DNA from 2 places in the Streptomyces sp. NPDC047043 genome. Region 2 is predicted to be linked to the other one. Evidence: riboswitches for the same ligand, from Rfam matches in the RefSeq annotation. Region 2 holds a riboswitch; the other holds the start of a gene.

Region 1 (4,329 bases), on a different contig from region 2:
GTGATCGGCATACTCCTGCTGATCGGCCTGTTCTTCCTCGGCTACTCCATGGTCAAGATCCCGCCGGCCAACGCCCTCGCCACCAAGCAGTCGAACGTCTACCTGTACGCCGACGGCTCCCAACTCGCCCGCGACGGCGAGGTCAACCGGGAGAACGTCTCGCTAGCCCAGGTCTCCAAGGACGCCCAGCACGCCGTACTGGCCGCCGAGGACCGCGACTTCTACACCGAGTCCGCGATCGACCCCAAGGCGATGGTCCGCGCCGCCTGGAACACCGCGACCGGCAAGGGCACCCAGTCCGGCTCGACGATCACCCAGCAGTACGTGAAGAACTACTACCTGGCCCAGGAGCAGACCGTCACCCGCAAGGTGAAGGAGTTCTTCATCTCGATCAAGCTGGACCGCACGGAGTCCAAGGACCAGATCCTCGAGGGCTACCTCAACACCAGCTACTTCGGCCGCAACGCCTACGGCATCCAGGCCGCCGCCCAGGCCTACTACGGCCAGGACGCCACCGACCTCGACCCGGCCCACGCCGCCTACCTGGCCGCACTGGTCAACGCCCCCAGCGAGTACGACGTCATCGCGCACCCCGAGAACAAGGCGGCGGCCGTGGCGCGTTGGAACTACGTCCTGGACGGCATGGTCAAGAAGGGCTGGCTGACCGAGTCCAAGCGGGCCGGCCTGAAGTTCCCGATGCCGAAGGAACAGACCGTCTCCACCGGCATGTCCGGACAGCGCGGCTACATCGTCCAGGCCATCAAGGACTACCTCACCAAGAACAAGATCGTCACTTCCGACGAGCTGGAGGCCGGCGGCTACCGCATCACCACCACCCTGCAGAAGAGCAAGCAGGACGCCTTCGTGAAGGCGGTCAACGACCAGGTGATGGCCAAGCTCGACAAGAAGAACAACAAGGTCGACAACTACGTCCGCGCGGGGGGCGCCTCCGTCGACCCCAAGACCGGCAAGGTCGTCGCCATGTACGGCGGCATCGACTACGTCAAGCAGTACACGAACGGCGCGACCCGCGGCGACTTCCAGGTCGGCTCCATCTTCAAGCCCATCGTGTTCGCCTCGGCCGTCCAGAACCACTCCGAGACGCAGGACGGCCAGACCATCACGCCCAACACCTACTACGACGGCACCAACAAGCGCCCCGTACAGGGCTGGAGCGGCGGCAGCTACGCACCGGAGAACGAGGACGAGGCGTCGTACGGCAACATCACCGTGCGCACCGCCACCGACAAGTCCGTCAACTCGGTGTACGCGCAGATGGCCGTGGACGTCGGCCCGGAGAAGGTGAAGCAGACGGCGATCTCCCTCGGCGTCCCGTCCGACACCCCCGACCTGACCGGCACCCCCTCCATCGCGCTCGGCGTGAACACCGCCAGCGTCCTCGACATGGCGGAGGCCTACGCGACGCTCGCCAACCACGGCAAGCACGGCGCATACTCGATGATCGATTCGATCACCAAGGACGGCAAGGACGTCGTCGAGCTGCCCAAGGACACCGGCACACAGGCCGTCAGCCGCGAGGCCGCCGACACCACGACCTCGATCCTGCAGAGCGTCGTCGAGAACGGCACGGCGACCGCCGCCCAGGCAGCCGACCGCCCCGCCGCCGGCAAGACCGGTACGGCCGAGGAGGACACCGCCGCCTGGTTCGCGGGCTACACCCCCGACCTCGCCACCGTCGTCTCCGTGATGGGCCAGGACCCGGTGACCGCCGCGCACAAGTCGCTGTACGGCGCGATGGGCCTGCAGCGCGTCAACGGCGGCGGCCCGCCCGCCGAGATCTGGGCGCAGTACACCAAGGCCGCCCTGAAGGGGAAGCCGGCCACGGACTTCGACCTCGAACTCCAGCCGGGCGCCGAGCAGACCCAGCAGCCCCCCGTCCCGCCCACCACCGAGCAGCCGGGCACCGGCGGCCAGGACAACGGCGGCGCCACGACCACGGGCGGCCAGGAGGACCAGGGCCAGACCCAGGGCCAGGACAACGGCGGCGCGACCGACGGTGGAACCACCACGAACGGCGGCACGACCACGACCGGCGGCACCACGGGCGACACGACGACGGGCGGCACGACCAGCAACGGCGGGACGACCTCCACAGGCGGCACGACCGGCGACACGACATCCGGCGGCACCACAGGCGGTACGGACACCGGGGGCACGACCGGCGGCACGACAGGCACCGACACCGGAGGAGTGTCCGCGGGCACAGGAGGCCCGCAAACCTAGTGACCGGAGGTCGCCTTCAGCCCCACCACGGCGACCAGCAGCAGACACACGAAGAAGATCCGCGCGGCGGTGACCGGCTCCCCCAGCACCACCATGCCGAGCACCGCCGCACCGGCGGCCCCGATCCCGACCCACACGCCGTAGGCCGTACCGATGGGAAGGGACTTGGCGGCATACGACAGCAGCAGCATGCTGGCGACGATGCCCGCACCGGTGAGCACACTCGGGACGAGGCGGGTGAACCCCTCCGTGTACTTCATGCCGATCGACCAGCCGACCTCGAGCAGACCGGCGACGAGCAGCAGAACCCAGGCCATGACGGCACCTCCGGAAACAGGCGTTACAGGGGTGCGTCGTCTTTTCTGGTCCTGCTCTCCCGGTACGGCGCGTCTCGTCGGGCCCCTTCAAAGCTAGCAAAGGCACGGCAAAAGGGGCTGGTGACAAGGGTCACCAGCCCCATGGAGCTGCTCGAACCGTCGAATTACAGGTAGAGGCCCGTCGTGTCCTCGGACCCCTCGAAACGGTCGGCGGCCACGGCGTGCAGATCGCGCTCACGCATGAGCACGTACGCCACGCCCCGCACCTCGACCTCGGCACGGTCCTCCGGGTCGAACAGGACGCGGTCGCCGGGCTCCACCGTCCGCACGTTCTGCCCGACGGCGACGACCTCGGCCCAGGCCAGCCGTCGCCCGACCGCCGCGGTGGCGGGAATCAGGATCCCCCCGCCCGACCGACGCTCACCCTCACCGGTCTCCTGCCGCACGAGGACTCGGTCGTGCAGCATCCGGATGGGCAGCTTGTCGTGCTGGGTGCTGTTTCTGTTGGCGCTCACGACCTGAACCTACAGCTCTCGCTCAGCCTTTGCGCCGCCGGGTGCCGAGGGCGAGCAGCCCCACGACCCCGACGAACACTAGGGCGACGGGCACGACCCGCTCCAGCCGGGGCGCGCCCTCCTCGTCGACGAACTGGGCCTTCACATCGGTCACGACCTTGTTGACACCGACGTAGGCCCGCCCCAACGTGTGATCGATATTGGACACAACCCTGGCCTTGGCGTCCCCGACGATCGTCTTCGGGTGCACCCGCACCCCGATCTCGTCGAGCGTCTCGGCCAGCATTTCACGGCGGCGCCTGATGTCCGCCTCGATCTGCGCCGGGGTTCTGGTGTCCGACGTGTCCGCCACGGTAGGGCCTCCGAAGTCAGCCGATGCCTGTCACTGCTGGTTGCTGCTTGCTGCTGCTTGTTCCGGACAGTCTGTCAGCTCCGCCCGTCCCTGCACCGTCAGGACCCCCGGTTACGCTGGCCCAATGAGCGAGCGACTCCAGCCCGGGGACGTGGCCCCCGACTTCACCCTCCCCGACGCCGACGGCAACGACGTGTCCCTGTCCGCCCACAAGGGCCGCAAGGTCATCGTCTACTTCTACCCCGCGGCCCTGACGCCCGGCTGCACCAAGCAGGCCTGCGACTTCACGGACAACCTGGAGCTGCTGACCGGCGCCGGCTACGACGTCATCGGCATCTCCCCGGACGCCCCCGAGAAGCTGGCGAAGTTCCGCGACAAGGAATCCCTGAAGATCACCCTCGCCGGCGACCCCGAGAAGTCGGTCATCGAGGCGTACGGCGCCTACGGCGAGAAGAAGAACTACGGCAAGACGTACATGGGCGTCATCCGCTCCACGGTGATCGTGGACGAGCAGGGCAAGGTCGAACGGGCCCTGTACAACGTCCGCGCGACGGGGCACGTGGCCAAGATCATCAAGGACCTGGGCATCTGAGGATCACCGGAGGCTGCCCGGCCAGTAGCATGGCCTGGCAGTGTCAGGCGGCCGTGGTGGAATTGGCAGTCACGCTGGGTTTAGGTCCCAGTGGGGTAACTCCCGTGAGGGTTCGAGTCCCTCCGGCCGCACCAGCGCTCAGCCCAACAGCTCCCGCACCACCGGCACCAACGCCCGGAACGCCTTCCCCCGGTGGCTGATCGCGTTCTTCTCCTCGGGGCTGAGTTCCGCGCAGGTCCGTGAGTCCCCCTCCGGCTGCAGGATCGGGTCGTAGCCGAAGCCGTTCGTGCCCACCGGAGCGTGCCGCAG
Region 2 (4,329 bases):
CCGCCGTCGACGTAGCCCACATGACGCCGTGCCCTGGCCGACCGGCCTGGTCGGCGGTGGCGGTCATGGTGTTCCTTCCGGTGCTCGGCATGACACGCTGTGTCCTCAACCGTGCGAACGCAGGAGGTCACCATGACTGCCGATTCTTCACCGCAGGACGGTCCGGAGCCGGCTGACGCCGAGCGCCCTCCTCTGGCGCCCGACGAGGAGGGCCAGTACGACCTCAAGCGCAAGTTCCGTGAGGCCCTCGCGCGCAAGCGCGGCGGGCAGACGGAGGGTGCCGCGCACACGGACGGGTCGAAGATCCGTGGCACGCACGGCCCGGCCGCGAACCAGCGGACGTTTCGGCGTAAGAGCGGGGGCTGATCAACAGCTCGTGATGCCGCGTGCGGGGCGTGGGCGCCAGGGTGGCGCCGACGGCCCGCACCGGCCCCGCTCCACGCCGACACGCCGATCGCCGTGGTGCGCCGCCGCACTCGTGCCAGTGCCGCCCCTGCCCCTCTCAGGACGCCTCCACCGCCGCCTTGATGCGTTGGCCGAACGCGGGCGCGTCCTTGCGTGCCGCACTCAGTGCGAAGCCCACCAGCAGCTTTCCGATGCCGTGGCCTTCGAGGACGTTGAAGATCCTCACCCTGGTCGTGCCCGGACCGGTGGACTCCAGGTCGTAGCCGCCCTCGTCCGCCGTGACGATGTTCTTCGAGATCTCCGCCCAGCGGATTCGGTGGGGAGCCTCGAATTCGGTGATCCGGAACTTCCGGCCCGTCTTCATGCCGGCGTCCTTGACCGTGCTCGTGAAGACCGTGCCCACGGCCGTCGGCCCCTCCGGATCCTTCGTGATCGCCTGGACCCGCGGGCTGAACTTGGGGTCGTTGGTGCCGTCGGAGAGGAAGGCGAAGACTTCCTCGATGGGGCGGTTGATCTCGGCTGTCGCCTCAAACTGACCGGCCACGGTTCCTCCTGTGCTCAGGTCGCTGGTGTTCCGGCTGAGTGCACGCTGCCTTGCCGAGCGTTTTCAGCCTATCGGCGCGATGCCACCCGTGCTCCTCGTCGGCCTTCAGCCGCTGGTCCCTTCGGGCCAGAGGACGAAGTCGGCGAACGCCCGGCGAGCGGGGCGGGGCCCGATCTCGTCCAGGGCCGCGCGCACGGCGTGCAGGTGGGCCGGGGTCATTTCGAGCGGGGGTTCGTCCGGCTGGTACGTGGTGCGGACCGGGTAGTCGACGCCGGGCTCGCGGGTCATCTCGATGTGGCAGCCCAGGACGTGGGTGACCGGACGGCGGTCGGCGAATGCGATCAGCCGGTCGATGGTCCGTGAGAAGGCCGGCCAGTCCTCGATGTACAGCCGTCCGCGGTAGACGGTGTCCCCCGTCAGCAGGAACCCGGTCCACGGGTCGTAGAAGGTGATCGCCGCAGCGTCATGGCCCGGAGTCGCGAGCGCTTCCAGCACCCGGCCCCCGAGGTCGAGAGGCCGCACCGCCTCCGGGTCGTCGGCGAACCCGAAGCAGGCCCAGGCCGCATCCCGGTCGCCACCCACCACGACCGTGTCCGGCCGGCCCAGGAACTGGCCGTCGCCCGCGACGTGATCGCCGTGCGAGTGCGTGTGGAGTACGACGAGGCCATAGGAGTCACGGGGGTTACGGGCCAGCCATGTCTCGACAAGGTCGTCGACGGTCCGGCGGACCGGAAAGAACTCCGGTGACGCCGTGGCACCCGTGTCGATCAGGACCGCCTGGCGCTCCCCGAACAACAGGTACAGGAACGGAGCCTCGTAGTTGATGGCCTTGTTCTGCCTCAGCACCACCGTGTGCCCGTCGTACCAGTGCACCTGAAGATCGGGGTCGGTGTTGTGCTTGGCCGACGGCGACCCGTGAATCCAGTCGACGCCCAGTGGCTCCGCGCTGAACTTCCGGACCCCGAGCTCGCCCGCACCGGACACGATGCCTCCCGCAGTGCGTCGTCTTGGCGGGCCGGGTACGGCGCACATCTCGTCCGGGAAGACACGCGCTCGCGTCTCCATCCGGGACGCTATCAGCGCACCTCGAGTACGGGCGAGCAGTTGCCCGGTAGGGGATCAGGGCGCCGTGAACAGCGTCGGGAAGCGGGGCGCGAGCCAGGGTTTGCGTCCCCAGGCGACCACTTGTCCCCGCCCGATGGCCCCCCACGGGTTGCGACGGCCCAGCGCGATGAGCAGGAAGGTCACGGGCTCGATCAGGATGGTGCAGTCCGGACGTTCCAGCGGCGTCGGGCTCACGTGCACGGCGCCGTCGCCCAGGCCGACGCCGAATGCCGCACCGCCCCGCAGACGGATTGCATAGCGGGCGGCCAGACCGGCGGTGGCGGCCGCGTCGACGACGCGCGGCATCACGGCGAGCATGAACGGCATGCACAGCCCGACCCGCTCGCGGTCGATCATGTGCGGGCGGTGCAGCGCGCGAGCGAGGTCGTAGCCGTGGCCCAGCATGTGCGTCAGCAGGTAGGACGCCAGCACGTGCCGGTCCATGGGGCCCAGAGGCGTGACCAGGGCCGAGCCGGCGGTGCTCTCGTCGCTCGCGGCCCGGCCGACGGCGTCGAGGAACACATCGGCCTGCTCCGTGATCATCGACGCCAGGGGCTGCGCCCCGCGCTCCCCGAAGGCGTCGAGGGACTGGGCGTTGGCCGCGGCCAGACTCTGCGGCGTGCCGTCTCCGTAGGGGCGTTCGCGCCCGGCTGCGAGGTCGGCCATCAGCTCGTTGGCCAGGGCCAGATGGGCGGCCGCCTCACCGAGCGTCCACTGCGAATCCGGTACGGGAAGCGTCGTGTCGGACGCGCTCTTCAACAGCGTGGCGATGTCACCCGCCGTCTCGCGTATCGCCCGTGCGAGCCGTTCCGGAAGCGGCCCGCGGATGTCCTGCTGCGCCGTAGGCTGCACGCCTTCTGGTCCCTCCCGCCTGACGCGCCCCTCGCGTATCCGGCGCGCCGTACCCAATCAGACGCGAGGACGTGCGACAAGCCCTCGCGCTCCACGGCGCTGCGGAGGGCCCTTGTCTGACGCTTCGTCAGTTCCCTGCTTTCTTCCCCGGCCTTCGTGGCTGTCATCGGTCCGCGCGGCCACGGGTCAACCACTCCGGGCACGTGCCGTTCAGGTCGCGAGGAACCAGAGCTGCTCGACGGCTTCGCCGCCCTCCCGCCGGGTGAAGGTGGCCGAACGCTTGCCCACCTCGCTGCCGCGGACGACGACACTCCGGTCGGGAGCGCGGATGCCCGCGAACGCCGACCGAAATGACGGCGCAGCCGGACACGGGGCTGCCGGATCCCGTGTCGTACGGTCTGATGTCGCGGCCGCCCACTGTCCGCAACGGATCTCACCGAACCCGGCGGTGCCGCCGGTACCGCCGAAAGATCTGAACCAATACCGGGAATCAGGCCGCGACGAGCTCCTGCTCGCGCTCCGGCGTCGTGACCTCGGGCTTCTTCTTGTTCGGCAGCGAGAGCCGGAAGACCTTGCGCCACGCGGAGAACACCTGCTTGGGCAGCGGCCCGGTGACGTACTCCAGCTCGTACTTCTCGAACAGCGCGCGCACCTTCACCGCGACCTCGGCGTACCGGTTGCTCGGCAGGTCCGGGAACAGGTGGTGCTCGATCTGGTGCGACAGGTTGCCGGTCATGAAGTGCATGGCCCTGCTGCCGCTGATGTTCGCCGAGCCCATCATCTGGCGCAGGTACCACTGGCCGCGCGTCTCGCCCTTGATCGACCGGCGCTCGAAGACCTGCACGCCCTCGGGGAAGTGCCCGCACATGATCACCGAGTGGGACCAGATGTTGCGGACCAGGTTCGCGGTGAACGTGGCGCCGAGCGTGGTGAGGAACGACGGGCCCGACAGCAGCGGGTGGATCACGTAGTCCTTGAGCACCTGCTTGCGGATCTTGCGGCCCACGGCCCTGGCCCGCGCGCGGAACTCCGGGTTCTTGCGGCGGCGCTTGTTCAGGTTCTTGCCCAGCTCCAGGTCGTACGCGGCGATGCCGTACTCGAAGAAGCAGGCGTTGATGAAGTTCCACAGCGGCTGGCCGAGGTGGAACGGGTGCCACTTCTGGTCCTCGTCGACGCGCATGATGCCGTAGCCGAGGTCGTTGTCCTTGCCGATCACGTTGGTGTACGTGTGGTGGAGCTCGTTGTGCGAGTGCTTCCACTGGTCGGACGGCGAGACGTGGTCCCACTCCCAGGTGGTCGAGTGGATCTTCGGGTCTCGCATCCAGTCCCACTGGCCGTGCAGGACGTTGTGGCCGATCTCCATGTTGTCCATGATCTTCGCCACGGACAGACCGGCGGTGCCGAGCAGCCACGCGGGCGGGAAG

The links. Region 2 has a riboswitch for guanidine ahead of ABZ880_RS29760 (MBL fold metallo-hydrolase). Riboswitches for the same ligand answer to the same signal wherever they lie in the genome.
Region 1: it holds a riboswitch for guanidine, as region 2 does, so the genes downstream of both, ABZ880_RS34790 (SMR family transporter) here and ABZ880_RS29760 (MBL fold metallo-hydrolase) in region 2, are expected to answer to the same signal.

Annotation. Positions count from the first base shown of each region.
Region 1 covers NZ_JBEYVO010000025.1:158,521-162,849, reverse strand. The annotation lists gene ABZ880_RS34795 (transglycosylase domain-containing protein) at 1-2,244, shown strand, start outside; gene ABZ880_RS34790 (SMR family transporter) at 2,241-2,561, opposite strand; guanidine-III (ykkC-III) riboswitch at 2,592-2,669, opposite strand; gene ABZ880_RS34785 (co-chaperone GroES) at 2,726-3,076, opposite strand; gene ABZ880_RS34780 (DUF3618 domain-containing protein) at 3,099-3,428, opposite strand; gene bcp (thioredoxin-dependent thiol peroxidase) at 3,553-4,020, shown strand; tRNA gene ABZ880_RS34770 (tRNA-Leu) at 4,068-4,154, shown strand; gene rdgB (RdgB/HAM1 family non-canonical purine NTP pyrophosphatase) at 4,159-4,329, opposite strand, start outside.
Region 2 covers NZ_JBEYVO010000020.1:116,096-120,424, forward strand. The annotation lists gene ABZ880_RS29745 (nuclear transport factor 2 family protein) at 1-15, shown strand, start outside; gene ABZ880_RS29750 (DUF5302 domain-containing protein) at 133-366, shown strand; gene ABZ880_RS29755 (SRPBCC family protein) at 503-949, opposite strand; gene ABZ880_RS29760 (MBL fold metallo-hydrolase) at 1,055-1,933, opposite strand; guanidine-III (ykkC-III) riboswitch at 1,946-2,014, opposite strand; gene ABZ880_RS29765 (maleylpyruvate isomerase family mycothiol-dependent enzyme) at 2,069-2,905, opposite strand; gene ABZ880_RS29770 (acyl-CoA desaturase) at 3,396-4,329, opposite strand, start outside.